3 regions of the Methylococcus sp. ANG genome follow, and region 3 is predicted to be linked to each of the others. Evidence: predicted binding sites of a transcription regulator. Region 3 holds the regulator's gene; each other region holds the start of a gene.
The links. Region 3 encodes HrcA, which represses chaperone genes, less so after heat shock. Its sites were predicted from a motif close to TNTTAGCACTCNNNNNNNNNGAGTGCTAANA; they were not measured.

Region 1: the regulator HrcA is predicted to act here: its motif matches at 2,165-2,195, upstream of groES (co-chaperone GroES).
Region 2: the regulator HrcA is predicted to act here: its motif matches at 3,115-3,145, upstream of rpoH (RNA polymerase sigma factor RpoH).

The regions. Positions count from the first base shown of each region.
Region 1 covers NZ_CP160399.1:700,667-705,456, forward strand. Annotated here, with positions in the region: gene arsB (ACR3 family arsenite efflux transporter) at 1-23, shown strand, start outside; gene groL (chaperonin GroEL) at 134-1,762, opposite strand; gene groES (co-chaperone GroES) at 1,812-2,102, opposite strand; gene ABZN20_RS03330 (IS1380 family transposase) at 2,489-3,922, shown strand; gene ABZN20_RS03335 (hypothetical protein) at 4,279-4,790, opposite strand, start outside.
Region 2 covers NZ_CP160399.1:2,899,415-2,904,204, reverse strand. Annotated here, with positions in the region: gene ahcY (adenosylhomocysteinase) at 1-1,115, shown strand, start outside; gene metF (methylenetetrahydrofolate reductase [NAD(P)H]) at 1,297-2,154, shown strand; gene rpoH (RNA polymerase sigma factor RpoH) at 2,227-3,087, opposite strand; gene ftsX (permease-like cell division protein FtsX) at 3,189-4,187, opposite strand; gene ftsE (cell division ATP-binding protein FtsE) at 4,184-4,790, opposite strand, start outside.
Region 3 covers NZ_CP160399.1:250,552-255,341, forward strand. Annotated here, with positions in the region: gene recN (DNA repair protein RecN) at 1-1,382, opposite strand, end outside; gene ABZN20_RS01160 (NAD(+) kinase) at 1,386-2,258, opposite strand; gene hrcA (heat-inducible transcriptional repressor HrcA) at 2,473-3,525, shown strand; gene grpE (nucleotide exchange factor GrpE) at 3,635-4,192, shown strand; gene dnaK (molecular chaperone DnaK) at 4,262-4,790, shown strand, end outside.

The DNA.
Region 1 (4,790 bases), 450 kb from region 3:
GGGGCTGGTTCGCCGGCGCATAAACGAAACCCCCGATCCCGCGCCATGACGGCGCGGGAACCGGGGGTTGCAGCGGAGACTTCCGCTTTCCTTGCGGTTTGGGGCCTCGGACGCTCCCCGAACCCGGCGTCGATTACATCATGTCGTCCATGCCGCCGCCTGCCGGCATGCCGCCCTTTTCCTTCTTGGGCATTTCCGCGACCATCGCTTCCGTGGTCAACATGAGGCCCGCGACGGAAGCCGCGTTCTGCAGGGCGGAACGGGTGACCTTGGTGGGGTCGAGGATGCCCATTTCGATCATGTCGCCGTATTCACCGGTGCCGGCGTTGTAGCCGAAAGTTCCGCTGCCCTCCTGGACTTTCGCGAGCACGACCGAAGGCTCCTCGCCGGCGTTGGCCACGATCTGGCGCAGCGGTTCCTCGATGGCCCGGCGCAGGATGGCGATGCCGACGGTCTGGTCGTGGTTCTTGCCCTGCAGCGTCTTCAGAACCTGCTGGGCGCGGATCAGCGCCACGCCGCCGCCCGGTACGATGCCTTCCTCGACGGCCGCGCGGGTGGCATGGAGTGCGTCCTCGACTCGAGCCTTCTTCTCCTTCATTTCGACCTCGGTCGCAGCGCCGACTTTGATGACGGCCACGCCGCCGGCCAGCTTGGCCACGCGCTCCTGCAGCTTCTCGCGGTCGTAGTCGGAGGTGGTGTCCTCGATCTGTTTGCGGATCTGCTCGACCCGGGCCTTGATGGCATCCGTGGAGCCGGCACCGTCGACGATCGTGGTGTTGTCCTTGTTGATCTGGATCTTCTTCGCTTGGCCCAGATCGGCGAGTTCGACCTTTTCCAGGCTCAGGCCCAGCTCCTCGGAAATCACCTGGCCGCCGGTCAGGATGGCGATGTCTTCCAGCATGGCTTTGCGGCGGTCGCCGAAACCGGGGGCTTTCACCGCGCAGACCTTGAGAATGCCGCGCATGTTGTTGACCACGAGGGTGGCCAGCGCCTCACCGTCCACGTCCTCGGCGATGATCAGCAGCGAGCGGCCGGACTTCGCGGTTTTCTCCAGCGCGGGCAGCAGGTCGCGGATGTTGGAGATCTTCTTGTCGTGCAGGAGGACGTAAGGATTCTCGAGTTCGACACCCATGGTGTCCTGCTGGTTGATGAAGTACGGCGACAGATAGCCGCGGTCGAACTGCATGCCTTCGACGACATCCAGCTCGTTCTGCAGGCCCGACCCCTCCTCGACCGTGATCACGCCTTCCTTGCCGACGGTATCCATGGCCTGGGCGATGATCTGGCCGATGCTTTCGTCGGAGTTTGCGGAGATGGTGCCGACCTGGGCGATGGCTTTGCTGTCGGTGCAGGGTTTGGACAGCTTCTTCAATTCCTCCACCACGACGCCGACCGCCTGGTCGATGCCGCGCTTGATGTCCATCGGATTGGCGCCGGCCGCAACCGATTTCAAGCCTTCGCGCACGATGGCCTGGGCCAGCACGGTCGCGGTGGTGGTGCCGTCACCGGCGACGTCGGAAGTCTTCGAAGCGACTTCCTTCACCATCTGTGCGCCCATGTTCTCGAACTTGTCCTTTAGCTCGATCTCCTTGGCGACGGACACGCCGTCCTTGGTCACGACCGGAGCGCCGAAGCTCTTCTCCAGAACGACGTTGCGCCCCTTCGGACCCAGGGTCTGCTTCACCGCATCGGCCAATACGTTCACGCCGGCCAGCATGCGGTGACGGGCATCGTCCGAAAAACGTACATCTTTTGCTGCCATCAGTTCATTCCTCCAGTGTTCAAATCAAAAGCTTGGCACAATCTAAAGATCAGGATTCGAGGACGCCCATGATGTCGTCTTCGCGGAGTATCAGGTACTCCGTGCCCTCGATCTTGATTTCGGTGCCGGAATACTTGCCGAAGAGCACCGCGTCGCCCGCCTTCACTTCCAGCGCGCGCACCTGACCGTTCTCAAGCACCTTGCCGGTGCCGACGGCGACGACTTCGCCCTTGATCGGCTTCTCCTTCGCGGTATCGGGGATCACGATGCCGCCCGGAGAGGTTTTCTCTTCTTCCCGGCGGACAACCACAACACGGTCATGCAAGGGACGGATTTTCATGATGACTTGGAACTCCTTACTATGTTGCTTCAACGAATTGTGCGAAATGCACGGGATTCAGCGGTTAGCACTCTCACTCGGGTGCTGCCAGCGATATAGAGACGTCAAACTTGGATTTCAAGTCTTGAGTTTCGGCGACTCACATCAGGGACCAAGAGAAGTCTCACGGAGATGTCGGCAAGGTGAGTGTGCCAGATGTGGGACAAAAAGGTGGAGTCGCGCGCACTGTGGAATCCGCCTTCCGACCGGCAATGTTGAATCCAAAGGTTCTAGCGGGGGGCGTCGGGTTGCCTGGAACCTGAATCCGTGCTCCCACCCTCTAAATAATTCATAACATATTGAATCCATTGTATAATTAGCCCATTTTCGATGTCACCCATTTGATCATGCCGCGCTTTAAAGTCAAGCAATCCAGCAAGCTGCAACTGACCTCGTATTCCGGCCTGGCGCTGATTGGCCAGTGCTGCCAGGCGGCGCAGGTGGAGGCGGTCATTGATCCGAAGATTCCGGTGTCGCAAGGCATGCGCACCTCGGACATCGTCAAGAGCGTGGTCGGGTTGTTGAGTCTGGGCAAGAGCGACTTCGAAGCCATCGAACCGTTTCGGGAGGACCGCTTCTTCAAGGAGTCGCTGGGGCTGACGAAGGTGCCCGGAGCCGTGTGGCTGCGCCAGCGTCTGAATGCCAAGGCGGAAGCCATCCGCGATCTGGCCGATGAGCTTTCCCTGAGGCTGCTGGAGCGAACCGAGGCGCCGATCACGCCGCACAAGGGCTATGTCTGCTGCGACATCGATACCTTCGCCATGGACAATAGTGGCACGAAGAAGGAAGCGGTGTCGCGCACCTATCAGGGCTTCGACGGTTACACGCCGATTGCCGCCTATCTCGGCAACGAAGGCTGGAACACCGGGCTGGAACTGAGGCCAGGGTCCCGCCACTCGGCGTTCGAGACGCACTACTTCTACGAGCGGCTGTTTCCGCGCATCGAACGCCTGGTCAAACCGGATCAGCCCGTGCTGCTGCGCGAGGACAGCGGTTTCGACGGCGCACAGCTCCTGTTCGCCAAGGCCGCGGAGCGAGACCGGCAAGCCGCGCTGGGGCGAAGCCTCGACTTCATCTGCAAGTGGAACCCCCGCAAGCAGGACAAGGCGGCCTGGGTGGCGCGCGCCGAGGACGCGGGCGCCTTTGCCGAGACTCGCCCCGGTAAGCGCGAGGCCCTCCTGTCGCTGGACATCGAGCGCGCCTGGCACAAGGAGAAGCGCTCCTTCCGCCTGGTCGCCAGGGTCGTCGAGCGCACCATCGACAAGAAGGGCCAACACCTGCTGGCCCCGGAGGTCGAACTGGAAGGCGGGTGGACGACGCTCTCCTGTTCCGCCGAGGAAGTGATCGAACTCTACCAGCACCACGGCATGCATGAGCAGTTCCACTCCGAGTTGTTCGGCTCCGCCGAATCCTTCGCTTCGCTCAGGACCGCCACTGCGTGGCGTCCTGCGCCCTTCGGGCTTGTCAAGACCGACCTCGACCTGGAACGGCTGCCCTCGGGCAAGTTCGACACCCACGACGTGATCCTGCATCTGGCGGCCTTCGCCTACAACTGCCTGCGTCTCTTGGGACAGATCGGCCTGACTGGCGAGATTGCGCCGATCCGTCATCCGGCCAAGCGCCGCCGCATCCGGACCGTGCTGCAGGAGATCAGGTACCGGGCGGCGAAGTTCGTCGCCCATGCCCGCCGGCTGATCCTCGATTTCGGTCGTGGCGTGGCGGCAAACGTAGCCGTGTTCGTGATGCTTCAGAATCGGCTGTGGGCGGCGGCGTCCGGATGACGGGAAATGCCTGCCGCACGCCTCGAATCCCTGATTCCGGAACCCCGGAAGGGACAGTCTCGCGCAGGGAGCGGAAAATGAGCTGACGATAAGCGCACGCCAAGCAGATTGGCCCCGAAACCCCGGTCGAATGTTCCCCGGATCGCCGGTAGCGAGGGCAAATCCCAAGGGAGAGCGCTCGAAATTCATGCGTTCAGGCCCGATGGGAAGGTGTAAGCCGAGGGGAACACGGATTCAGGATATACTATTGAAGTCCGAGCGGATTAGTAATTTCCTGACGAAATTACCGCCTAATGACTCCGGTCACCCTTCGCCTATAATTTGTTTTCGAACTGAAGGCGACCTGCTAATCATTGTCAGTTGATCGTTAGGGTGACATCTGAATTCGACAAGCCTTCATCGGTATTGATAACAATGCTCTGCCCTGGCCCAGACGGTTGATTAGCTGGAATAATTATTTGCAAAGATGTGTCACTTTCGACAACCGAGTAGTTTGATTCCGGCACAGGGTTACCACCAATCAATACCGAATTCAGTAAGTAAAAATTTGTGCCTGTTACGGTAATTACATCACCTGGTCTTGCGGAAAGCGTACTTACCCCTGTTACGGATGGTGGGGCAAGCTGGGTCTGATTGAACGGAAGCGGGACGACTGACATTATCGCGAGGGACAAGAATTGGACGGGGTCGGGTTCCTTAAAACCGGACCAGTCACGATAGATCTGTTCCGTTGTAATTGTAAGGTAGCTGATCGACGTCTGACCTGCCTCGTACGAATCGAATGGTACGGCCCATATCCAGTTCTGTGTGTAACTGTACGACTTTCCGTTAAGGCCCTTCTTTTCTTCTTTTGTGATTGTCTTCCAGA
Region 2 (4,790 bases), 1.5 Mb from region 3:
GCATCCCTGTGTTCGCCTACAAGGGCGAATCCCTGGAAGAATATTGGGAATACACTCACCGCATCCTGGAATGGCCGGGCGATGCCGGTCCCAACATGATCCTGGACGACGGCGGCGACGCCACGCTGCTAGTGACCCTCGGCGCCCGCGCCGAGAAGGACGCCTCCCTCATCGCCAACCCGACCTGTGAAGAAGAGGAGGTGCTGTTCGCCGCCATCAAAAAGTCGCTGGCGGCAAGGCCGGGCTGGTATTCGAAGATCCAGGCCGGCATCCAGGGCGTCACCGAGGAAACCACCACCGGCGTGCACCGCCTGTACCAGATGCAGGCGGAAGGGCGGCTGCCGTTCCCGGCGATCAACGTCAACGACTCGGTGACCAAGTCCAAGTTCGACAACCTGTACGGCTGCCGTGAATCGCTGGTGGACGGCATCAAGCGCGCCACCGACGTGATGATCGCCGGCAAGATCGCCGTGGTGCTGGGCTACGGCGACGTGGGCAAGGGCTGCGCCCAGTCCCTGCGTGGCCTCGGCGCCACCGTGTGGATCACCGAGATCGATCCGATCTGCGCCCTGCAGGCGGCGATGGAGGGCTACCGGGTCGTGACCATGGACGAGGCCTGCGACAAGGCCGACATCTTCGTCACCGCCACCGGCAACGTGGGCGTCATTACCCACGACCACATGGTGAAGATGAAGGACCAGGCCATCGTCTGCAACATCGGCCACTTCGACTCGGAAATCGAGGTCGCCGCCCTGAAGCGGTATACCTGGGAGAACATCAAGCCGCAGGTCGATCACATCATCTTCCCCTCAGGCCGCCGCATCATCCTGCTGGCCGAGGGTCGGCTGGTGAACCTGGGCTGCGCCACGGGACACCCCTCCTTCGTGATGTCCAACTCCTTCACCAACCAGACCCTGGCGCAGATCGAGCTGTTCTGCCACGGCGGGAAGTACGAGAACGAGGTGTACGTGTTGCCCAAGCACCTGGACGAGAAGGTGGCGCGGCTGCACCTGAAGAAGATCGGGGCGGCGCTGACGGTGCTGAGTCCGGAACAGGCGGCGTACATCGGCGTGCCGGTGGAAGGGCCATACAAGCCGGGCCACTATCGCTACTGATAGCTCAAAAGGCTATTTCGTACGCATCGAAACCCGGAATTCCCGGGTTTCGATCGGAAATTCCGAGCACCTCGATCCGAAATCCTGCCCCCTGCACGATTTCGTTTTCCTCCACATGAAAGCCGCAGCAACCTTGCTCACCCTCTCCGCTTGGGAGAGGGCCGGGGTGAGGGGGAGTGCAATGAAGACTCAACAGAAATATCCGCGGGAATTCAGCTTCGAGTTCTTTCCGCCGAAAACCGAAGAGGCGGCGGTGAACCTGCGCCGCACATTGAACAAGCTCGCGCCGCTCAAGCCGCGCTTCTGCTCGGTGACCTTCGGCGCCGGCGGCTCGACGCGCGAGAAGACCTTCGAAACGGCGCTGGAGATTCAGCAGACCACAGGCATCGAGTGCGCTCCGCACCTGTCCTGCATCGCCTCCACCCGCCAGAGCATCCGTGAGATCCTCGAAGCCTACCGTTCGCATGGCATCCGCCACATCGTGGCGCTGCGGGGAGACATGCCCTCCGGCATGCTGTCGGCGGGCGAATTCCGCTACGCCAACGAATTGGTGGAATTCATCCGTGCCGAAACGGGGAACCATTTCCACATCGAGGTGGCCTGCTACCCGGAAGTCCATCCCCAGGCGGCCAGCGCCGAGAGCGACCTGAAGAATTTCAAGCGCAAGGTGGATGCCGGCGCCGACAGCGCCATCACCCAGTATTTCTACAATCCCGAAGCCTATTTCCGGTTCGTCGACGACTGCGAACGGCTCGGTGTCGACATCCCGGTCGTGCCGGGCATCATGCCGATCACCAATTATTCGCAACTGGCGCGGTTTTCCGACATGTGCGGCGCCGACATCCCGCGCTGGATCCGCAAACGGCTGGAGGCCTTCGGCGACGACCGCAGGGCGATCCGGGCCTTCGGTCTGGAGGTGGTGACGGAGCTGTGCCGGCGGCTGCTGGAGCAAGGGGCTCCCGGCTTGCATTTCTACACGCTGAACCGGGCGGAAGCCTGCCTCGATGTCTGGAAAGCGCTGGAGCTGGGATCGGCCTGAGGGGAGGGGCGGATACGGCCGGCCGGCGCTCCCGGATCAAGTCCGGGACAGGCTCCGTCCGCCTTTTGAAAATCAAGCAGCGTCGGCGAGGGCGTTGCGCAGCTTCTTCATCGCGCTGCTCTCGAGCTGGCGGATGCGCTCGGCAGAGACGTTGTAGCGCGCCGCCAGATCGTGCAGCGTCAGCTTGTCTTCGCTGAGCCAGCGGCTGGCCACGATGTCGCGGCTGCGGTCGTCGAGCTGGCCGATGGCTTGCTGCAGTCTCTCCTGCTGGCGGTTTTCCCATTCGCTGTGCTCGATGAGCAGCGCCGGGTCCGCCCCCTCCTGCTGGAGATAATGGATGGGTGCGTGGCCCTCGCGGTCGTCGCCGTCATCCTCCCCGTGCGCCTCGAGCGCCATGTCCGGATTGTTCAGCCGGTTTTCCATCTTGTAGACGTCCTCGACGTCCACGCCCAGCTCCTCCGCAACCGCTGCGGCCTCCTCGGGGGTGAGCCAGCCCAGCCGGTTCTTCATCTTGCGCAGGTTGAAGAACAACTTGCGCTGGGCCTTGGTGGTGGCGATCTTTACGATGCGCCAGTTCTGGATGATGAATTCGTGGATCTCGGCGCGGATCCAGTGCACCGCGAACGAAACCAGCCGCACGCCGACGTCCGGATCGTAGCGCTTGACCGCCTTCATCAGACCGATGTTGCCCTCCTGGATCAGGTCGGCCAGCGGCAGGCCGTAGCCGAGATAACCCCGCGCGATGTAGGCCACGAAACGCAGGTTCGCCAGCACCAGGCGCCGGGCGGCCTCCAGGTCCTGCTCGTCGCGGAAACGGATGGCCAGTTCCCGCTCCTCGTCGGCATCCAGCCGCGGCAGGCGGTTCACCGCGGCGAAATAATCGTCGATGGAGCCGAGGGGCAAATTGGTCGGGAGAGTCAATTCGTGAGTCATGGAATGCCCTGTTGTGATGGGGATGGGTTTTAGCACTCGTCCCATTTGAGTGCCAAAACTAGCGCAAGTTCCTTGCTTCGGCAAGCCCTCGCGCCTGCCGCTCACTCGGGACGCATGTCCCGCAGGTGCTGGATGAGCACGGCGAAGGCGCCGGCTATCCCTAAGAAACAGGCGATACCGATCAGCGCCATCGTCTCCTGAAAACCGAGAAAGGCCAGGGAAAAGTCGCTGCCGTAGAGCACGTTGAGCTGGCGGATCGGCGCCCTGACGATCAGCAGCATGACGCCGACGACGATCCACGCGCCGATGCTGCCGAGGAAGCCGTACCAGAAACCGGTATAGAGAAAAGGCCGCCGGATGAACCGGTCGGTCGCGCCCAGCAGCTTCTGCACGATGATTTCCTCGCGGCGGCCGTACAGCTCCAGGCGGATGGTGTTGCCGATGATGAACACCACCGCGGCCGCCAGCAATGCCCCGAGGACGCCGAAACTGCGTTCGGCGACCTGGAGCATGGCATGGAGACGGTGCATCCACTGGATGTCGCTCTGCACCATATCGACTTCGGGCAGGGCTTTGAGTTCGGCGACGAGGCGTTCCACCTGCCCGGGCTGGGCCAGCGAATCCTTGGGACGTATGCCGATCACCACCGGCAGCGGGTTGAAATTCAAGGCCGACAAGGCTTCGCCGAAACCGCTGTAGGTCTTCAATTGCTCGATTCCGGCTTCCTTGGTGACGAGCCGCGTCTCGGCGATCTGGGCGTGGCTTTTCAGCCGGTCAGCCAGCTTGCGTCCGGCATCGTTGGACAGATCGGGCTTGAGGTAAAGCGAAATCTCGTTGGTCGCCTCCAGGTCTCCGCCGACCAGGCGGAGGTTCTTCACCAGCACGTGAAAACTGGTGGGCAGCGCCAGCGTGGCGGCGATGACCAGGAGGGTGAGCGCCATGGCGAAAGGCGTGCGCCGCATCCGCCACAGCGCCTCCTTCGCGGTCTGCACGTGCGAAACCAGGTAGCTCTGCAGCCGGTCGACCAGGGTCGGACCGCTGCGTCTCCGGGGCGCGGGCGGCGCGACCCGCCGCTGAGCACGACGGCGCTGCCGTCTCATGCCCCCACCTCCGACAGGCTTCCGCGCTGCAGGCGCAAGACCCGCCCCCCAGCCCGCGAGATCAGCTGTTCGTCGTGGCTGGCGATGAGCAGGGTCACGCCGAGATCGTTGAAATCGCGGAAGATGTCCATGACCTCCCGCGCGGCCTCCGGATCGAGGTTGCCGGTGGGCTCGTCGGCGAGGATGAAGTCCGGCTTGTGGACGATCGCCCGAGCGATGCCGACGCGCTGCTGCTCGCCCCCGGACAGGGTCTGCGGCAGCCGCTTCTCCTTGGACAAGAGCCCCACCTTGCCGAGTGCCGCACGCACCCGCCGGCTGACCTCGCCCGGGTTGAATCCGGCGATGACCAGCGGCAAAGCGACATTCTCGAACACGGAGCGGTCGTACAGCAGCTTGTAGTCCTGAAAGATCAGGCCGAGCTTGCGCCGGATATAGGGAATCTCCCGGTTGGAGGCATGGGTGATGTTCCGGCCGTCCAGCACGATCTGGCCGCGCGTGGCCCGCTCGATCACGGCGACCAGCTTGAGCAGAGTGCTCTTGCCGGCCCCCGAATGGCCGGTGAGGAACACCCGCTCGCCGCGACCGATGTGGAAGCTGACGTCG
Region 3 (4,790 bases):
TAGATCAGGGTCGGCGTAGTCTTTTGCGCGATCGATGCGACCTCGATCGCCAGGCTGATGCGCGAGAGTTCGCCGCCGGAAGCGACCCGCGACAGCGGCCGCGGCGGCAGGCCCGGATTGGCGCTGACCAGGAACTCGATCCTGTCGCGCCCGTGGGGAGCGGGCGGAGTTTCCGTGTCCGTCTCGAACGCGACGGCGAAACGCCCGTGCGGCATGCCGAGTTCGTGGATCAGCCGCGAGATGTCCGTCTCCAGCGCCTCCGCCGCTTCCCGCCGCTTTGCCGAAAGGCTGCGGGCGGTGGCGTCATAGGCGGACAGCAGATCGCTTTGTTCGGCAAGCAGGTGCTCGAGCCGTTCCTCACCGGATTCGAGGCTCCTCAGTTCGGTCCGGAGCGTTTCGAGGTGGCCGGGCAGCTCTTCCGGACGGACCTGGTGCTTGCGTCCGAGCTGGTGAACCTCCGCCAGCCGCTGTTCCAGCGCCGCGAATTTGGCCGGGTCGGGATCGAGCGCGTCGAGGTGATGGCGCAATGCCATCGCCGCCTCCTTGACCTGGATACGGGCGCTTTCCAGCAGATCCAAGGACTCGGCGAAGTCCCGGGAAATCTGCGCGAGTTCGCCGACCGCGTGAGTGGACTGGGCCAGCAGGCCGTTCACCGAATACTGCTCGTCCTCGTAGAGCAGCTTGAGCTGCGCATAGCCGATTTCGGAGACCCGGCCGAGATTGGCCAGCAGCTCGTGCTCTTCCGACAGGGCGCGGTAATCCAGGGTCTCGATCTCGAGCTGTTCCAGTTCGTTCACCTGGTACTGGAGCAGTTCCTGGCGGGCGTTGCGGCTGCTGGCGTCCTGTTGCAGCCGGTCGATCCGGTCGGAAATCTCTTTCCAGCGATCGAAAATCCGCTTCAGTTCCGAGGCCAGTTCGCGGCTGCCCGCGTGCCGGTCCAGCAAGGCCCGCTGTTCGCCGGCCTGCAACAGGTTCAGATGGGCGTGCTGGCCGTGGATTTCCACCAGATGCCTCCCCAAGGCCTGGAGGTTCGGCAGGGTCGCGGGACGGCCGTTGATGAAAGCGCGCGAGCGCCCGTCCGTGTTGATGGTTCGGCGGATCAGGCAGGTTTCTTCATCGGCTTCGGCCAGTTCGTTGTCGATGAGCCAGTCGCGTGCGGGCGAAGCGTCCTCCAGATCGAAGCACAGGCTGACTTCGCCGCGCTCCGCGCCCGGCCGCACCAGGCCGGAGTCGGCCCGGTCGCCGAGCGCGAGCCCCAGGGCGGTGAGGAGGATCGATTTGCCCGCCCCGGTTTCGCCGGTGAGCACGGTGAAGCCGGGCCGGAGGTCCAGGTCGAGGGCGGATACCACCGCCAGGTCCCGAATGCTAAGGCTGGTCAGCATGGCCTAGCGGTTGCTCCAGTTGAGCTTGAGCCGCAGGATCTGGAAAAAATCGTAATCCGTCGGGTGGAGGATGCGGAACGGCTGCTCCGCCTTGCGAATCTCGATGCGGTCCTCGAACGCGACGTCCGGGAAGGGGACGTTGTCGCAGCTCACCTGGGCGCGGAATTCCTTGTTCGGCCGGAACGCGATCGTGACCAGGCTGTCCCCGGAGATGACGATGGGACGGTTGGACAGCGTGTGGGGGTTGATCGGCGCCAGCACCATCGCGTTGAGCGCGGGGTAGAGGATCGGGCCGCCGGCCGACAGCGCATAGGCGGTCGAACCGGTGGGCGTGGAGACGATCAGGCCGTCGGAGCGCTGCGAATTCAGGAATACGCCGTCGATGGCGGTTTCGAGTTCTATCATGCTGGTCGCGCTGCCGCTGTGGACGACGACTTCGTTGACGGCGCTGCCCTGTGCGACGGTCTCACCGTCCCGGATCAGCCGTGCCACCAGGGGGTAACGTTCCTCGGCGCGATAGGAGCCGGTCAGGATTGCATGGAGCTTGCCGACGGCCTCGTTCGGGGAAATGTCCACCAGAAAGCCCAGCCGGCCCAGGTTGATCCCGATGAGGGGAACGCCGTGCGCATAAAGGCTCCGCGCGGCTCCCAGCAAAGTGCCGTCCCCGCCGACGACCACGGCGATGTCCGCCCGCTGCGCCAGTTCGGGCATCGTGCATATCCGGGCGGCATGTGGAAAAAGCGTCGCGCAGCCGCGTTCCACCAGGATTTCGAGTCCGGAAGTCAGCAAATAGGCATGGATGGCGGCGAGAGTATCCGCTATCCGGGGAGCGTCCGGTTTGCCGATGAGCGCGATGGTGCGAAATTGCGAAAGCATCCGCCTGAACTCGGGTGAGAAAGGGAAGGGTTGAAAGTTCGATGCCTTAAGGTCTTGACAGAATTGGCAAGGCTTAATCGCCGCCGCCGGTTAAATGCTCCGGATACGGTATTTTCGCCAAATGGTAGGACCTTCTTGACACTTAATCTAGGGGTTGTTAGTTTTTGGCACTCCATACGGTCGAGTGCTAATCCAGAATCTTTCCGGAGTTTCCGTGGCGAGTTTCCCCGAACTGAGCGAGCGCGCGCAGCACCTTTTGAAGGCGCTGGTGGAGCGTTATATCGGCGAAGGCCAGCCGGTCGGTTCGCGTGTTCTCGCCAGGGATGCCGGCTTGAGTCCGGCAACGATACGCAATGTCATGGCCGATCTCGAGGAGCTCGGCCTGATCACCTCGCCGCATACCTCGGCGGGGCGCCTGCCCACCGTGAGCGGCTATCGCCTGTTCGTCGACTCTCTGCTGACGGTGAAGCCTTTGCAGCAAGGCATCGTCGACCAGTTGTGGCTGGATCTCGAAAGCCGGGACAACCCGCGCGACTTGCTGGAGGCGGCTTCCAAGCTGCTGTCCGAGCTGACCCACATGGCCTGCATCATCTCCATGCCGAGGCGGGAAGCCCTGGCGTTCCAGCACATCGAATTTCTGCCCCTGTCGGACCACCGGGTGCTGGCCATCCTGGTGACGAGCGACCAGGAAATCCACAACAAGATCATTCACACGCCCCACAGTTTCAGCGCCGCGGAATTACAGGCCGCCGCCAACTTCTTCAACGCTGTCTGCGGCGGCAAGGACATGGCCTCGGCGCGGGAGCATCTGCGCGCCGAATTGGAGAACGAACGCAACCGTCTGAGCGAACAGTTGTTGCAGGCGGGCGAGATCGCCGAGCAGGCCCTGCTCGAGGGCGGGCGCTCCAAGAAGCCGTTCCTGGTGCGTGGAGAGACCAACCTCATGGACTTCGTGGAGCTGGCCGACGTCGATCGGCTGCGTGGCCTGTTCGAGGCGTTCCGGCAGAAGGAAAGCATCGTCGGCCTGCTCGATCGCTGCCTCGACTCGCCCGGAGTGAAGATACTCATTGGAGAAGAGAGCGGCTTCAGGCCGCTGGAGCCCTGCAGTCTGGTGACCGCCTCCTATTCCGTCGACGACCGGGTGGTGGGCGTGCTCGGCGTGATCGGGCCGACCCGGATGAAATACGAGCGGGTGATCCCGCTGGTGGACGTCACCGCGAAACTGGTGGGGGCGGCCTTGAATCAGCGGACGCTGGCCCCAACTTAACGTCTCCGGAGTTGTGACGGCACCGGGACGTCCGCCGCCCGCTCTCCTGAAGGAGCCGGGCGGTTTCGTTTTTCCCGATCGAGAAAATTTTGAACCCTATAATCGGACTATGAGCGAAGAAGAATTGACCAACGGCCCCAGCGCAGAGACTCAACCGGAACTCCTGGAGGTGGAGGCCAAGCCCGCCGAAGAAGCGCCCGCCGGGGAGCCGGAAAAGGCCCTGCTCGAGGCTCGGCAGCAGGCAAGTGAAAATTGGGACCGTTTCGTTCGGGCCCAGGCGGAAATGGAAAACCTGCGCCGCCGGGTGGAAAAAGACCTCCAGAACGCCCACAAGTATGCCCTGGAAAAATTCGCCAAGGAGCTTCTGCCGGTCATGGACAGCCTGGAATTGGGCATCGCGGCGTCATCCGCCGATACGCCCGACGTCGCCAAACTCCGGGAAGGCGCGGAGCTGACCTTGAAACAGTTCCAGAACGTGTTCGAAAAATTCGGCATCGTGGCCCTCGATCCGGTCGGTGAGAAGTTCAATCCGGACCAGCATCAGGCCATGGCCATGGAATCCGCCGGGGCGGCCGAGCCGAATACCGTAGTCAAGGTCTTCCAGAAAGGCTACCTGCTGAACGACCGGCTGCTCAGGCCGGCACTCGTCGTCGTGGCCCAGGCTTGAAATCCCTTAGGATCGGCCTCACATAGCCTCTAAGCTTTCAGAACAATCACCTATAAACCGGAGAAATCCATGGCAAAGATTATCGGGATCGACCTGGGTACCACCAATTCGTGCGTGGCCATCCTCGAAGGCGGCAAACCCCGCGTGATCGAGAACGCCGAAGGCGCGCGCACCACGCCGTCGATCATCGCATTCACCCCCGACAACGAAGTGCTGGTGGGGCAGTCTGCCAAGCGGCAGGCCATCACCAATCCGAAGAACACCTTGTTTGCGATCAAGCGCCTCATCGGCCGGCGCTACAAGGACGACGTCGTCCAGAAGGACATCAAGATGGTGCCTTACACCATCGTCGAGGCGGAGAACGGCGACGCCTGGGTGGAAGCCGCCGGCAAGAAGATGGCGCCGCCGGAGATCTCGGCGCGCGTGCTGATGAAGCTCAAGAAGGACGCCGAGGCCTATCTGGGTGAGGAAATCAAGGAAGCGGTCATCACCGTGCCGGCGTATTTCAACGATTCCCAGCGCCAGGCCACCAAGGATGCCGGCCGCATCGCCGGCCTGGACGTCAAACGCATCATCAACGAGCCGACCGCGGCGGCGC